3 regions of the Brevibacterium sp. HMSC08F02 genome follow, and region 2 is predicted to be linked to each of the others. Evidence: riboswitches for the same ligand, from Rfam matches in the RefSeq annotation. Region 2 holds a riboswitch; each other region holds the start of a gene.
What was found. A riboswitch is a leader RNA that binds a small molecule or an ion and turns the genes downstream of it on or off. The one in region 2 is predicted to bind thiamine pyrophosphate.
Positions count from the first base shown of each region.

Region 1: another riboswitch for thiamine pyrophosphate. It lies ahead of HMPREF3172_RS03445 (ECF transporter S component); the one in region 2 lies ahead of thiO (glycine oxidase ThiO).
Region 3: another riboswitch for thiamine pyrophosphate. It lies ahead of thiM (hydroxyethylthiazole kinase); the one in region 2 lies ahead of thiO (glycine oxidase ThiO).

Region 1 covers NZ_KV789348.1:3,631-8,718, forward strand. The annotation lists gene HMPREF3172_RS03440 (DEAD/DEAH box helicase) at 1-2,261, shown strand, start outside; TPP riboswitch at 2,368-2,493, shown strand; gene HMPREF3172_RS03445 (ECF transporter S component) at 2,519-3,241, shown strand; gene HMPREF3172_RS03450 (ECF transporter S component) at 3,256-3,948, shown strand; gene HMPREF3172_RS03455 (ABC transporter ATP-binding protein) at 3,945-5,088, shown strand, end outside.
Region 2 covers NZ_KV789344.1:18,386-23,473, forward strand. The annotation lists gene HMPREF3172_RS01490 (YceD family protein) at 93-608, shown strand; gene rpmF (50S ribosomal protein L32) at 611-814, shown strand; gene rnc (ribonuclease III) at 819-1,529, shown strand; gene mutM (bifunctional DNA-formamidopyrimidine glycosylase/DNA-(apurinic or apyrimidinic site) lyase) at 1,529-2,461, shown strand; TPP riboswitch at 2,524-2,630, shown strand; gene thiO (glycine oxidase ThiO) at 2,616-3,701, shown strand; gene thiS (sulfur carrier protein ThiS) at 3,698-3,934, shown strand; gene HMPREF3172_RS01520 (thiazole synthase) at 3,882-4,748, shown strand; gene HMPREF3172_RS01525 (ThiF family adenylyltransferase) at 4,745-5,088, shown strand, end outside.
Region 3 covers NZ_KV789351.1:79,280-84,367, forward strand. The annotation lists gene thiD (bifunctional hydroxymethylpyrimidine kinase/phosphomethylpyrimidine kinase) at 1-147, opposite strand, end outside; gene thiE (thiamine phosphate synthase) at 144-842, opposite strand; gene thiM (hydroxyethylthiazole kinase) at 839-1,696, opposite strand; TPP riboswitch at 1,684-1,777, opposite strand; gene guaB (IMP dehydrogenase) at 2,004-3,524, opposite strand; gene HMPREF3172_RS04310 (HsmA family protein) at 3,775-4,185, shown strand; gene HMPREF3172_RS04315 (pseudouridine synthase) at 4,263-5,088, opposite strand, start outside.

The DNA.
Region 1 (5,088 bases), on a different contig from region 2:
CGGTTTCATTGTTGGCTAGTTCGCTCGACGTGCGCCCCTACCCGCACCAAGCCATCATTCTGGATGACCTCCAACACGAGCGCCAGGTTTTGGACATTCACAAGAACCTCGTGGTGGCTGCAACTGGTACGGGTAAAACCGTGGTTGCGGCGTTGGACTACCGCCGTTTGTGTCAGGACACCGACGGACCGCGTCCACGCTTGCTGTTCATTGCTCACCGGCAAGAAATTCTCGAACAATCCCTACGGACTTTCCGCGATGTCTTGGGCGATGGGTCGTTCGGTGAACTTTTCTCGAGCGGGTACCAACCCACAGCGTGGGATCACGTGTTTGCGTCGATTCAATTGTTCTCGAAAGAAGAACAACTCTCCCGCTTTGCGCCGGGACACTTTGACGTCATCATCATTGACGAATTTCACCATGGCATGGCTGATTCGTACAGCAGGCTCATCAGCCACTTCACTGAGTACCGCGAATTTCTTGGCCTTACCGCGACCCCCGAAAGGGCGGACGGGCAGAACATTGTTGCGCACTATTTCGGCGGCCGCATCGCCAGCGAGCTCAGACTGTGGACAGCGTTAGATAACGACCTCCTAGTGCCGTTTCACTACTTCGGGATTGCTGATGGTGTCGATGTGTCCGATGTTCAGTTCACAGCGGGTGGTTACAGTGTTTCCGGCCTGAACAAGCTATACACAGGCAATGATGCCCGTGCCCGGAAGATCATTGAGGCAACCACCGACATCGTCTCTAACACCAGCACTATGAAAGCCCTCGGCTTCTGTGTGTCTGTTGAACATGCCGAGTACATGGCGCGAGTCTTTAACGAAGCTGGTATCCCATCCGAAGCTGTCACGGGACAAACGCATCCAAGCATTCGGACTGAAGCCATCGAAAAACTTGCTCGTGGCGAACTCAATTGCCTCATGGCTGTCGATATATTCAACGAAGGCTTCGACCTGCCTGCGATCGACACCATCCTCATGATGCGCCCAACCCAGTCGGCCACCATCTTTATGCAGCAGCTGGGCCGCGGCTTACGCCGCTCTCCAAACAAGTCGGTCCTTACGGTCCTCGACTTCGTTGGTCACCAGCACAAGAATTTCCGCTTTGACATCAAACTGCGTGCGCTCACGGGTCAAGGGCGAAAGAGTCTCCAACAAGCAGCCAAGAAAGGGTTCCCGTTCCTGCCGGCGGGATCGCAGATTGTGCTCGACTCAGTGGTGCAGGAAGAGGTTGTGAGCAACCTGAAGAGTCAGCTTGACATGAAGATCGGTGCCTTCCTGGCGGATGTTCACGAAAACTCTTCAGAGATTGAGAGACAGCAAGGCCTGCGGCTGAAGGAGTACCTCGACAGGACGGATCGCGATCTATCAGCTGTATATAAAGCCAGCGCCAAACGCACGTACAGAGGGGGAACCGGGCCCAACTCGTGGCAGCAATATGAAGCCTGGGCCAATACGCGAGGCAGTTTTCGCCCCAGTGTTGCCGAACAGCTTCTGCTTGAGCGGATGCGCAGTTTTGTGCACGTTGATGACCCGGATAGGTTCCGCGGCTATCGGCGAGTTCTGAACGCAGACGCTGTAACACCCGAGCTTGCGCGGGATCCGCTGGCACTCATGTTGTACTACTCGTTCTGGCCAAGCGGGCACTCGGAGGGCATTGAAGCAGGACTCGAACACCTCCTGCGTGCTGATTATGTGCGTGACGAACTGGGCCAGATCATCGAGTTCCAAGAGTCCCGTTCGCGGGTGGTCCCGCAACCCCTAAGTGGTGGTCTGGACACTCACCCGATCCGCAGTCACGCAACATATTCACGTGAAGAACTACTTGCGGGCCTGGGTGTGGGATCACTCAACAGCGAAAAACCCGGCAGCATCCGCGAAGGCGTCAAATGGGTTCCCGAACTGAAAACCGACATCCTTCTAGTGACCCTGAACAAGTCGGCAGCTGACTATTCGCCAAGCACCATGTACCGCGACTACGCGTTGACGGAAACGCTTTTCCACTGGGAATCACAAAGCCTCACGCGGGCTGAGTCACCCACTGGACAGAGGTACATCAACCACGAACGTGATGGTTCGAACGTCGTGCTGTTTGTGCGTGAATCCAAGGTCGGTGAGATCGGAACCGCACCGTACACCTGCCTGGGTAATGCGCGGTACGTCAGTCATGAGGGCGAAAAACCCATGCAGATCGTGTGGGAGCTTGAACGACCAATGCCAACGCGGCTGTTCGAAGCTGCCAAGGCGGTTCAATAAAACCTGCCGAACAGACCGCTGCTGCTATAACACCTCGGCGGTCCACCCAGAACCCGCCAGACCACCCAATCCCGTGCGCCAGCGCACTGTCCTTGCTAAGGTATCGGCCGTACGACAGGGGAGCGCCTCGGATCAAACCTAGAGATCCGAACAAGGGCGCTGAGAGTGCGATGCCGCAGACCCTCGAACCTGCCCGGTTAGCACCGGCGAAGGAAGTCGAGCACACTCTTGACCCCTCCTTGCCTTGAGGAGGACTCATGACACAGGACAACCGTGTCCAAACCGGACACACAAACAACCACACCAACCCAAGCAACCCGAACACCACCTCGTCATCACAGACGAAAAACCCACAGCCGCAGAACCGCCAAACAAAAACCAGCCTGCGCTGGCGGACCGTTGACATCATCGTCACCGTGGTCATCGCAGTGGCCGTTGGCGTCATCTTCTGGGGAGTCGCCGCCATCTGGGGCGTTTTCGAACTCTGGACCGTCGCATTCCCACCGCTGGTCGGCCTGTTCGGCGGCATCTGGGTGCTCGCAGGCCCACTCGCCGGAATCATCGTCCGCAAACCCGGCGCCGCCCTCATCGCCGAAACACTGGCCGCTGCCGTCGAAGCCGTGCTGGGCTCCAACTTCGGTTCAACCGCCATCATCTCCGGCCTCCTGCAGGGAGCCGGCGCCGAAATCGTGTTTCTCGCCTTCCTCTACCGCAAGTGGAACCTGCCCGTCATGCTCCTGTCCGGCCTCGGAGCGGGCATCACACTGGTTGTCGGCGAAATCGTCATGTACTACGCCAAATGGGCTATGACATTCAAGGTCGTCTACGCCGTGTGCGGAATCGCATCCAGCATTATCATTTCCGGATTGGGTGCATGGCTCCTGTGGAAGGCAATCGTGCCCACAGGCGCACTGTCAGCCTTCGCTTCCGGGCGAACGACAACCACACCCCGCCAGCACACAACCCCCAACCGCACATGAACTGAAAGACCTCGATGACCCACACCGCACACACCACGCCCACACGCAGCCTCACATGGCGCACTGTTGACATCATCGTCGCGGCGGTACTCGCCGTCGCACTCGGTGCCGTGTACTTCGCGTGGACGTCCCTGCGGCCGGTCATCGACGTCCCGTTCAACCTCGTGTTCCCACCCACCACGGGCCTAGTCGGCGGCCTTTACCTGCTGGCCGGGCCCGTGGGGGCACTCATCATCCGCAAACCCGGCGCCGCGATCGTGTGCGAACTCATCGCCGCTGCAACCGAAGCTCTCCTGGGTTCCGTTTTCGGCCCGGTCATCCTGTTCACCGGCCTGTGCCAGGGCATCATGACCGAACTCGTCTTCGCCCTGACCCGCTACCGCCGCTACACCCTCGGCATTTCCGTGCTCGCCGGCCTCGCACCCGCCATTTCGGTGTCCATCACCGACAACATCTTCTGGAACGCCGGCTGGGCCTTCGAATGGCAGCTGGTCTTCGCTGCCTGCGCCCTGGTCTCCGGCCCCGTATTCGCCGGCCTGGGCGGCTGGTTCGTCTACCGCGCCATCCGCCGGACCGGAGTGCTGACCGGATTCGCATCCGGCACCGACCCGCGCCCGAGGCGCCGCTCGCCTCACGCCGCCTCCTCACCCGAAGGGGCGGGTCACCGGGGGAGCCCCTCAGAAAGCGAAAGTCCCGCAGATTCGTGACCACCACCTCGTCATCCCGACCCGCGGCAGTATCCGCCCGCGGGTTCACCTGGTACCACTCCGGCCGAGCCGAACCGGCCGTTTCCGACCTCGACCTTGAAATCCCAGCCGGCCAGAAAGTTCTGCTGGTCGGCGGTTCCGGCGCTGGAAAATCAACGTTCCTTCACGCCGTTGCCGGTGTCCTGCCTGATGAATCCGGCGAACAGTTCGGCGAACTCCTGGTTGACGGCCTCCCACCGGACCCCGCCCGCGGAATCTCCGGGCTTGTTCTGCAAGACCCCGATTCGCAGGTGATCCTCGCCGAAGTCGGCGACGACGTCGCCTTCGGCATGGCCAACGTCGGCATCCCAGCCGCAGACATCGCACGCCGAATCCCCGAAGCCCTCGACATTGTGGGCCTCGACGTCCCGCTGACTCACCCGACGGCAGCCCTGTCCGGCGGGCAGAAACAGCGTCTGGCCATCGCCGGGGTTGTCGTCATGCAGCCGGGCCTGCTGGTGCTTGACGAACCCACCGCCAACCTCGACCCGGCAGCCGTCGAATCCGTGCGCGACTCCATCATCGCCGCGCAAGAAGCCACTGGCGCCACCATGCTGATCGTCGAACACCGCCTGCCGGTGTGGACCGAGCACGTCGACCGGATCGTGGTCCTGGGTCCCGGCGGTGTGCTCGCCGACGGCAGCCCCGACACCATCCTGGCCGACCAAACTCTGCGCCCCTCACTGGAGGCAGCCGGGCTGTGGCTGCCCGACGCCGCCCTGCCCACGCCGTACGTGCCGACCATTGGCGAAACCCTCATGACCGCCGACGGCCTGGGCGTTCAGCGTGAAAACAGCGAACCCGTCGCCGAACTGACCGCCGCCATCCACGCCGGCACAGCGCTCGCCCTGACCGGCCGCAACGGTGTCGGCAAATCCACCACCGCGCTGACCCTGGCCGGTCTGCTCAAACCCGCCTACGGCCAGCTCACCGCGGCAGACCAGCTGACCACCCTCAACGGCACAGTCCGCCAACCCAAACACAGTGACCCCTTCCGGTGGAGCTCCCGCGAACTCGTGCCCCGCATCGGCATGGTGTTCCAAGAACCCGAACACCAATTCCTGCGGCCAACTGTGCTTGACGAACTGCGCTTTGGCCCGC
Region 2 (5,088 bases):
GCGGCCTGGACTAGAATGGAACGCTGTGTGTCATCAGGGGCGCACATATTTCGACGGCCATCAAACACTGGGAAACGCGAAAGGGGAGAGCCGTGGAACGCAAAGATCTGCAGCTCGACCTGCGCAAGCTCGGCGTAGCCGACAAGCCCGGCGCGTGGACCGATGTCGACGTGACCGTTGCCGCCCCTGAGGACTTGCGGAACGAAATGATCGGCGTCCCGGAAGGGGATCCGCTCACGGTTCGTCTGCGGCTGGAAAGCGTTGTCGACGGCATCTACGCCTCGGGAACCTTCCAAGCCCTGGCCAAAGGTCAGGACGCGCGGACGCTCGAGGACCTCGAACTGCCCCTGTCAGTCGACGTCCAGGAGCTCTTCGTCTACGAACGCGGAGAAGACGAAGACTCCTATGCCGTTGAACGCGATAAGATCAACCTCGAACCGCTCATCCGCGATGCAGTCGTGATGGCGCTTCCGCTCAACCCGGTGGAATCGGATGACGATGGCGAATTTTCGTACACCGTCGGCGAATTCCCCGAAGACGAAGAAGCGGGATCGATCAACGATCGCCTCGCGGCACTGAAACATCAGTTAGAGAAGAAAGAGAGCTAGACGTGGCTGTTCCGAAGCGTAAGATGTCGCGCAGCAACACCCGCCACCGTCGTTCGCAGTGGAAGGCTCAGGTCCCCGGCCTGGTCAAGACTGTGGAGAACGGTCGCGTTGTGTACTCGCGCCCCCACCACGCAAAGCTGGTGGAAGACTCCAACGGCAACCCCCTGTTCCTTGAATACAAGGGACGTAAGGTCGCTGACGCCTGACACTATGACTGAAGCGCAGAATCTGCGTGAACTCAACGAGCGTCTCGGGATCGACATTGATCCCGAGACGCTTCGTCTTTCACTCACACACCGTTCCTACGCCTTTGAAAACGGCGGCATCCCCACAAATGAGCGCCTGGAGTTCTTAGGCGACTCCGTGCTGCAGCTGGTTGCCACCGAATGGCTGTTCCACAACAACCCGGCAATGGCCGAAGGGCGTTTGGCGAAAATGCGCTCCGCCGTCGTCAACACCCGTGCCCTGGCCGCTGTTGCCCGTCAGTACGGCATCGGCGACTACCTTCTGCTGGGCAAGGGCGAAGAGCTCACCGGCGGGCGCAACAAAGACTCGATCCTGGCTGACACGGTCGAAGCGATCATCGGCGCCTGCTACATCAGCCAGGGCCGGCAGGTGGCGGAAGACCTCGTGCACAGGTTCGTTGACCCCATGCTCGATGACGCCGTCAACCTCGGTGCCGGCATGGACTACAAAACCACCTTGCAGGAAGCCGCCGCGGACCTCGGCCTGGGAGTCGTGACTTACGAGATCACCTCGGAAGGACCCGACCACGCGCGCGTCTTCACGGCACAGGCCCAGCTGGGCGACACCACGTGGGGCAGCGGTGAGGGAACGTCGAAGAAGAACGCCGAACTCGTCGCCGCCGAAGCAGCCGTCAAGGCCATCCGGGAGAAACACCCCGACTGGTCGCGCGCCTGATGCCGGAACTTCCGGAAGTTGAGCACGTTCGCCGCGGGCTTGAACCGTGGGCGGTCGGCTCGCGAATCGAATCCCTGCGGGTGCTCGACCCGCGCATTCTGGGCACCACCTCGCAGCGGACGGTCGATCCGACCGCTGTTGACCGTCTGACCGCCTCAGTTCCCGGCGGTCTCGTCGAAGGGGCGTGCCGCCGCGGCAAGTTCATGTGGCTGCCCCTGGCCACAGGCTCCGTCTTTCCCGACTCCGCTTCCGAGGTGCCGGCTGGCTGGGCAGTGGCCCTCCACCTCGGCATGTCAGGGCAGGTGAGGATCCACACCGCCGCCGATGCCGTGCATCGGCACACCAGGGCCGTGTTCGACATGTGCTCAGCCGACGGGACCCCGTGGCAGATGCGGTTTGTCGATCAGCGGATCTTCGGCCACATCGGCCTGGAGCCTCTCGTGACGGGGCTTGGCTCGCCGCGTCTGGTTGCGGCATCCGCCGCCCGGATTGCACCGGACCCCTTCGAGGACGGATTCGATGCGGAAGGCTTAGCGCGGACTCTCAAGGGCCGCCGCACAGCAATCAAGGCCGCTCTGCTGGATCAGGGCGTGGTGTCCGGAATCGGCAATATCTACGCTGACGAGGCGCTTTTCGCCGCGGGAGTCCACCCTGCCGCCCGGACCGACCGCCTGCGCATCAGCCGGATTGAAAACACCCTGCACGCCGCCCGGGACGTCATGGCCCGTGCCATTGAGGCCGGCGGAACGAGCTTTGACGAACTGTACGTCAACGTCAACGGCGAATCCGGATACTTCGACCGCAGCCTGGGCGTCTACGGCAAAGCCGGCAGTCCGTGTACCCGGTGCGGTGAAACCGTGCGCAGCAGCACGATTGCCGGACGCACATCCCACTGGTGCCCCACCTGCCAGAAACCCCAGAGGCGGTACTGACACCGCCCGCTTGTTCCAAGAGCGCAGGCTATTTGCTCCAGCACCGTCGGAGGCTTACTCTGAGGGCGGTTCATGGGAGCCGGGACACGCCCGGCTGAGAGGGCGAAGCGGCCGACCATCAGCACTCGAAGCGGATCATGCCGACGTGAGGAGAATGGTGAAGACAGCGGTCATCGGGGCGGGAATCCTCGGACTCGCCACAGCCCTGCGGCTGCAGCGCGCAGGCCACGATGTCACCGTTTTCGATCCCGCGCCGGTCAGCGGAGCCTCCTACGCGGCCGCCGGCATGCTCGCCCCCGTTGCTGAAGTCCAGTTCGGCCAAGACAGTCTGCTGCCCATCATGCAGAAAGCCCTCGATGAGTACCCGGAGTTTTTGGACTTGCTCGGGGTACCGCACGAGGCGGTCGGCTACGAAACCGCCGGAACCCTCCTGGTGGCAGCAGACCCCGGCGACCGCGAACACCTCGAACGAATGGAGAGGGCCTACGAAGCGCGCGGACTGGCGTTCAACCACCTGCCCGGGAGCAGGCTCACGCGTCTCGAACCCGCCCTTGCTCCGGGCCTGTCAGCCGGGGCTGAAATCCCCAGTGACTTGCGCATCGACCCACGCCGTTTCACGAACGCCCTGCTGGAAGCACTGGGACCGGAGGCACTTGTCCGGCAGTGCGTCACCCGCCTGGACGGTGCGGCCGTCGAAACCGCTGACGGCGTTCTTCACAGCTTCGACACGACAGTCGTGGCCGCCGGCATGGGCATCGCCGACATCGCGGGGCTGCCTGAAGACGCGGCACTGAGCCTGCGGCCGGTCTACGGCGATGTCATCCGCGTGCGAGTACCCGAAAACCGTCTGCGCTTCGGCCCGTTGCTATCCCGCACTGTCCGCGCCGTCGTCACCGGCCGCAGCGTGTACGTCGTGCCGCGGGCAAGCGGCGAAATCGTCATCGGCGCATCCGTCCGCGAAGACCGCCCCGACACAGACCTCGGCAGCGTTGCCGACCTCCTGGCTGATGCCATCACGGTTGTTCCCGGGTTGCGCGACTGCGACCTCATCGACGTGACCACCCGCGCTCGCCCCACAACAGAAGACGACATGCCAGTGGTGACACGGACTCAGGTGAGCGGCACCTCGGCAGTTGTTGTTGCAGGAGGACTGTCCCGGCACGGCATCCTCCTGACCCCGTACGTATCCCGCCTGGCGGCCCAGGCCGCCGACACCCACCCGGAAGGAAGGATCCCATGAGCATCAAGGTCAACGGCACCGAGCAGGAGCTTGACGGCAAGCTCACGGTGCTTGACGTCGTGGCGCGCACGACCGACAAGGAGTTCAACCCGGACGGAACACCCGCAGACGGCAGCCGACCCGGCATCGCAGCAGCACTCAACGGAGCTGTCATCCCAAGGGCCCGCTGGGCAGAAACGGATGTCGCAGACGGGGCGGTCATCGACATCGTCACAGCTGTGCAGGGAGGCTGATGTGCAGCCGCTGACAATCGGCCCGACCACCCTGACCTCCCGGCTCATCATGGGAACCGGCGGGGCCGTCGACCACACCAACCTGCGGGCCGCCCTGCAGGAATCCGGCACCGAACTGACAACCGTCGCCATGCGCCGCTACAGCCCGACGGAAGCCGGTTCGCTGTTCGCCATGCTGTCCGAACTGGACATCAAGGTGCTGCCGAACACAGCCGGCTGCTACACCGCCGCCGACGCTGTGCTCACCGCTGAACTGGCTCGCGAAGCGTGTGAAACCTCGCTCGTGAAGGTCGAAGTCATCGCGGACGAAAAGACCCTCCTGCCGGATGTCATCGCAACCCTCGAAGCCACGGAGATGCTCGCCGAGCGCGGCTTCGTGCCCTACGTCTACACATCGGATGACCCGGCCGTGGCCAAGCGACTGGAATCCGCTGGTGCTGCGGCCGTCATGCCGCTGGGTGCGCCGATCGGCTCCGGCCTGGGCATCCTCAACCCGCACAACATCGAGCTCATCTGCTCGCGCGCCTCTGTTCCGGTGGTGCTGGATGCCGGGATCGGCACTGCTTCCGAGGCATCATTCGCCATGGAGCTGGGATGTTCCGCTGTTCTTCTGGCCAGTGCCGTCACGCGCGCCGAAGACCCCGTTGCCATGGCGCGCGCCATGCGCATGGCCGTTGAATCCGGCTACTGGGCGGCACGCGCCGGCCGGATTCCCACACGCCGGCACGGTGCTGTTGCTTCCAGCAGCTTTGATGGAATCGTCACAGGCCACGACCCGGCCGAAGGATTCCGCGGAATGGGGGTCACACAGTGACTGATCAGACGCACCTCAATCTGACACCGGAGGACGCGGATCGCTTCCGCCGGCAGATGGGTTTGGCCGGTTTCGGCGAAGAAGGCCAGGCCAGGCTTCTGAAGTCGCGCGTCGCTGTTGTCGGCGCGGGCGGGCTCGGAGCTCCCGTCCTGCAGTACCTGGCGGCAGCCGGTGTCGGCCACATCGAGATCATCGATGACGACGTTGTCGAACGCAGCAATCTGCACCGCCAGGTCATCCACTCTGAGTCTGACATCGGCAGGCTGAAAGCAGAATCAGCCGCCGATGTGTGCCGCGGTCTGTTCCCCGGCATCGAACTGACCCTGCACACCGACCGACT
Region 3 (5,088 bases), on a different contig from region 2:
CTGTGCGACGAGAGCCGTGATGATGCTGGCCCCGTAGGCACCGCGCGCGGTGAAGGTTTTGAGGTCCGCCTGGATTCCCGCACCGCCGGACGGGTCAGTGCCGGCGATCGTGACGGCGACGGGAGGACGAGGGGCGGTTGCGGTCATGAGTTTTCTCCTGTGTAAGCCGTAAGGATGCTGCGCGCGGCCGCCGCTGGGTCGGGTGCGGTCATGATGGCTGACACGACGCAGATTCCCGCAGCACCCGTGCCGCGCAGGGCTGCCGCGTTGTGGTCTTTGATGCCGCCGATGGCAAAAGCGGGCAGGCCCGCCATTTCGGCGCGTTTCCGGAAACCGTCAGCGCCGATGGCGCTGCGACCGGTCTCCTTGGTCTGGGTTGCGTACACCGGACCGATGCCCAGCAGATCGACTTCCTGACTGCGGGCGCGTTCAAAGTGTTCGGGTTCTTGGGCTGAAACTCCCAGCAGCGGTTCCACACCGATGTGCTGGCGAACATCGTCTGCTGACATGTCGCCCTGACCCACGTGCACGTGGACTTTCCGGCCTTGCTCCAGCAGACGGGCGGCGACATCAACGCGATCATTGACGAAAACAGGGATCTCGGTGTCGATGCCGTGTTCCTCACGGGCCTGCTGAACAGCATCGAGCACGCTCACGGTGAGTTTTTCGAAGCCGGCGTCGTCAATGTGCTTATCGCGCACCTGCACAATGCCCACTCCCCCGGCAATTGCCTGGGCGACGGTGTCGGCGACTGTGCGGCCAACACTTTCGGCCATCGCCGTGTCGGTCACCAGGTAGAGGTCAGTGCTGTATTCGGACAGGCGGCCCAGTGGTGCGCTCATGCGGTTCCTCCTGTTGTCCACGTGGTCTGGATCCGGGCTAGGTCTTCAGGCCGGGCAGCGTAGAGGCCGTCGGGGAAGTGCGCGGCAAATGTGCCGGGCCCATTGGCTCTTTTGTGCGCTGACTGGGCGGCCGAGGTGAAGTGCAGGTGCGCTGTCGCTGCAGCCACGCCGGTGCTTACCTGCTGGCTGAGGTCCTGTGTTTGCGGAGTGTGGGCGGCCGCTGCCGCATAGGCGGCGGTGAGCGCTCCTAGCGAGCACCCCGTGCCGATGACGCTGGGCATATAGGGGCTGCCGCCGGTGATTGTCACGGTGTGCGTGCCGGAATCGTCGGCAAAGACAATGGCGTCGGACTCCCCGGAAACAGCGACGACGATGCCGGTCTGGGCGAGGCTTGCGGCTGCCCCGAGGGCGTCGTCAACTGAGTGTGTTGAGTCGGTTCCGCGGGCACTGCCGGACTGCTGTGCCAGACCGATGATTTCGGATGCGTTGCCGCGCACAACGGCCGGGCGGCTGTTCAGTGCGCGCACAATCCGGGAGGTGCGGTGCCCGGAGATCCCAAAGCCCACGGGGTCCAGAACCCACGGTTTACCGGCCTGGTTGAAGGTGTCGATGGCAGCGTCGGCTGACAGGTACTGGTGCGATGTTGGGGTGCCGAAGTTGATGAGCAGACCATCTGCAACGCCGGCGAAATCAGCGGCATCGGCTTCGTGGTCGATCATGGCGGGACTGGCACCCGCTGCCAAAAGCACATTCGCGGCGAACTGCTGAACAACCGTGTTCACAATGCAGTGCACTAAAGGCGTGCGCTCACGCAGAGACTCAAGCAGCGTGCCCGCATAGTCTTTGAGTTCCATGACATCCCTTCGCTGGTCCTAACCACACAGGTTCAACGGGTTAATCTCAGCCGCTGTATAACGGCACCCCGTGTCACTTCGCTCACCCTAACACCCACCACTGACACAAGCGCATGACGCAGAGCCACGGCACAGTCCCGCTCCCCCGCAGACCGGTCCGCAGACCAGCCGAGCAGACCAGCCCAGCAGGCCCGAGAACCGCGACCTCCACCTCGTGAGATAAACCCAGAAAAACAGCTGTGCACCCGGCCAGAGGCTCGGGCGCACAGCCGATATTCACAGCAGCAGCCGGTCAGGCTGCGACGGATCAGTGGTAGTTGGGGGCTTCCTGGGTGATCTGGATGTCGTGCGGGTGGCTTTCCTTCAGACCCGCGGTGGTCAGGCGCACAAACTGGCCCTTGTCCTTCAGTTCCGGAATCGAGCGGGCACCCACGTAGAACATGGTCTGGCGCAGGCCGCCGGTCAGCTGGTAGGCGACCTGGCGCAGCGGACCGCGGTAGGCCACGCGGCCCTCAATGCCTTCCGGCACGAGGTCGGTGTCAGTGGCGACATCAGCCTGGAAGTAGCGGTCCTTCGAGTATGACTTGCCCTTGCGCGGCGCCATTGCGCCCAGCGAACCCATACCGCGGTAAGCCTTGTACTGTTTGCCGTTGACCAGGACGAGTTCGCCGGGGCTTTCCTCACAGCCGGCCAGCAGTGAGCCGAGCATGACCGAATCAGCGCCGGCGACAAGAGCCTTGCCGATGTCACCCGAGTACTGCAGACCACCGTCGCCGATCACCGGCACTCCGGCTTCGCGGGCGGCCTGGTACGCCAGGTTGATTGCGGTGACCTGCGGGACGCCCACACCGGCGACAACGCGCGTGGTGCAGATGGAGCCCGGGCCCACACCCACCTTGATGGCGTCAGCGCCGGCGTCGATGAGTGCCTGAGCGCCCGCGCGGGTGGCCACATTGCCGCCGATGACCTGCACGTTCTTGAACGCCGGGTCTTTCTTCAGCGACTTGATCATGTCCGTCACACCGCGGGCGTGGCCATTGGCGGTGTCGACCACAAGCACGTCGACACCGGCTTCGGCCAGCAGGCCCGCGCGCTCAAAGGCATCGCCGTAGAAGCCGACCGCGGCACCGACGAGCAGGCGGCCTTCGCCGTCCTTCGAAGCGTCGGGGTATTCGTCGCGCTTGACGAAGTCCTTGACCGTGATGAGGCCCTGGATCTTGTTGTTTTCATCAACCAGCGGGAGCTTTTCGATCTTGTGTTCTGCCAGAAGTTCGTAGGCCTTTTCAGCCGAAACGTCATGCGGGGCGGTGATGAGCGGCATCTTGGTCATGATTTCGCCGACCGTGGTGGTGGCGAAGTCAGCGCGCGGCACAAAGCGGAGGTCGCGGTTGGTGATGATGCCGACCAGCGTGTCATCGTCATCAACCACCGGCAGGCCGGAAATGCGGTACTGGCCACACATGTAGTCGAGTTCTTCGAGCGACTTTTCGGCGGTGATCGTCACCGGGTCGGTGATCATGCCGGATTCGGAGCGCTTGACGTAGTCGACCTGGGCAGCCTGGTCTTCTTTCGACAGGTTGCGGTGAATGATGCCCAGACCGCCGAAGCGGGCCATGGCGATTGCCATGCGGGATTCCGTCACGGTGTCCATAGCGGCTGAGACCAGCGGAACCGCGATGTCGAGTTCGCGCGTCAGCCGGGTTTTCGTCGAAGCTTCCGACGGGATGACATCGGTGTCGCCCGGCAGCAGCAGGACGTCGTCATAGGTCAAGCCGGTAAGCGAAAACGGATCTTCTGCGTCTTTGAAATGCTGGTGAACCTCTGGCACGAGAACCCTTCCTCCGGTTGGACCGCTGCCGCCTGATGTGCGCGGGACATGTGCTTGACACGTGCCTGCCGTCCGCGGCTTTTTTCTGAACCTATCCTAAGGGGTTCGCGCACGCGTAAGCGGCGCGGGTTGGATGGTCATGTGGGCGGTGCGCTTGGTGCCGCTCACGCGCAGAATCAGCCGAAAGTATGACCCCAAGTTCAGCTTTCTGCGCGATGTGCAGAAAGTAGGAACGCGCGAGGCTGAAGGCATGCTGATTCTTGCGATTGTCCTCATTTCACTGGCACTGGTTTTCTACACGATCGGCGTGTGTGCCGAGCGGCTGAAGAAGACCCTCACCTGGCCGCACGTGGCCCTGTTCGGACTGGGTCTGCTATTCGATGCTTCCGGCACCGAGGTCATGCGCCGCATTGCCGCCGCAGGCAATTCGACAATGTCGAACGCCCCCGATGGTTCTCTCGCCCAGATCCTGTCGATCACCATGGCGATCACCGGCCTGATTGCGCTGATCCTCATGGCGGTGCACTTCTTCTGGGCGCTCATTGTGATGATCAAGGGCACCGAACGCGCCAAGGCCATCTTCCACAAGTTCTCCGTGACTGTGTGGGCCATCTGGCTGGTGCCCTACCTGACCGGAATGGTCTCCTCAATGGTCGCGTGAGCGTGCGGCTGACGAGGTGCAGGGCCGGCTGACGAGGTACCGGTCCGGCTTACGAGGCGCCGCTCACCACGCCGCTCTCACCGAGCCAGCCCCGTGGGCACGCTGAGTGGGAAGTTCGACTGGAACTCCCGCGCTTTCCCGCTGAGCGGATCAGTGAACTGCAGCCCGTCTGCCACCAGCTGCAGCGGATCGGAAAAGTCGTACGGGTCCGGCGCCCAGTCAGCCGGGTAGACGGGATCTCCCACCATCGGCACACCCAGCCCGTTGAGGTGTACGCGCAGCTGATGGGTTTTCCCAGTGACCGGCTCTAAGGCGAACTCGCCGATTGAGGTGAGCTCCGCCTCGTGATTTGGGAGTGAGGCTTCCGGCCCTACGACCGGTGCCGATTCCGGCGGGAGTCGGCGGGCAGCTCGCCCGCGGATTCCCTCGAACCGCAGCCGGGTTTCCGTGTTGGGCGCCCCGGGAATTTCAACCACTTGGCGATCGCCTTTGGTTTTGTGCAGGCGGGTGCGACGGACGGCCGGCAGAGTGTGGGGGTCGAAATCGTCCGGCAGCCAGGCGAGCGCCCGGTAGGTTTTGTGCACGCGGCGGTTTTGGAAGAGAACCTGGTAGGCGCCTCGGGTTTCGGGCCGGCGGGAGAACAGCAGCAGCCCGGCGGTCACGCGGTCCAGCCGGTGGACGGCCACCAGGTCGGGTTCGTTCAGTTCGATGCGCAGGCGGGTCACCGCGGATTGGCGGACAAAACGGCCGTTGGGTGTCGAGGCGAGGAAGTGCGGTTTGTCGACCACCACGATGTCGCGGTCTTCGTGGAGCACGGTGAGGGCGAACGGGACGGGATCTTCGTGCGGGACCGGACGGTGGAAGAAGTAGAAGCCGCCGGGCATGACGGGGTCGTCCGGGCCT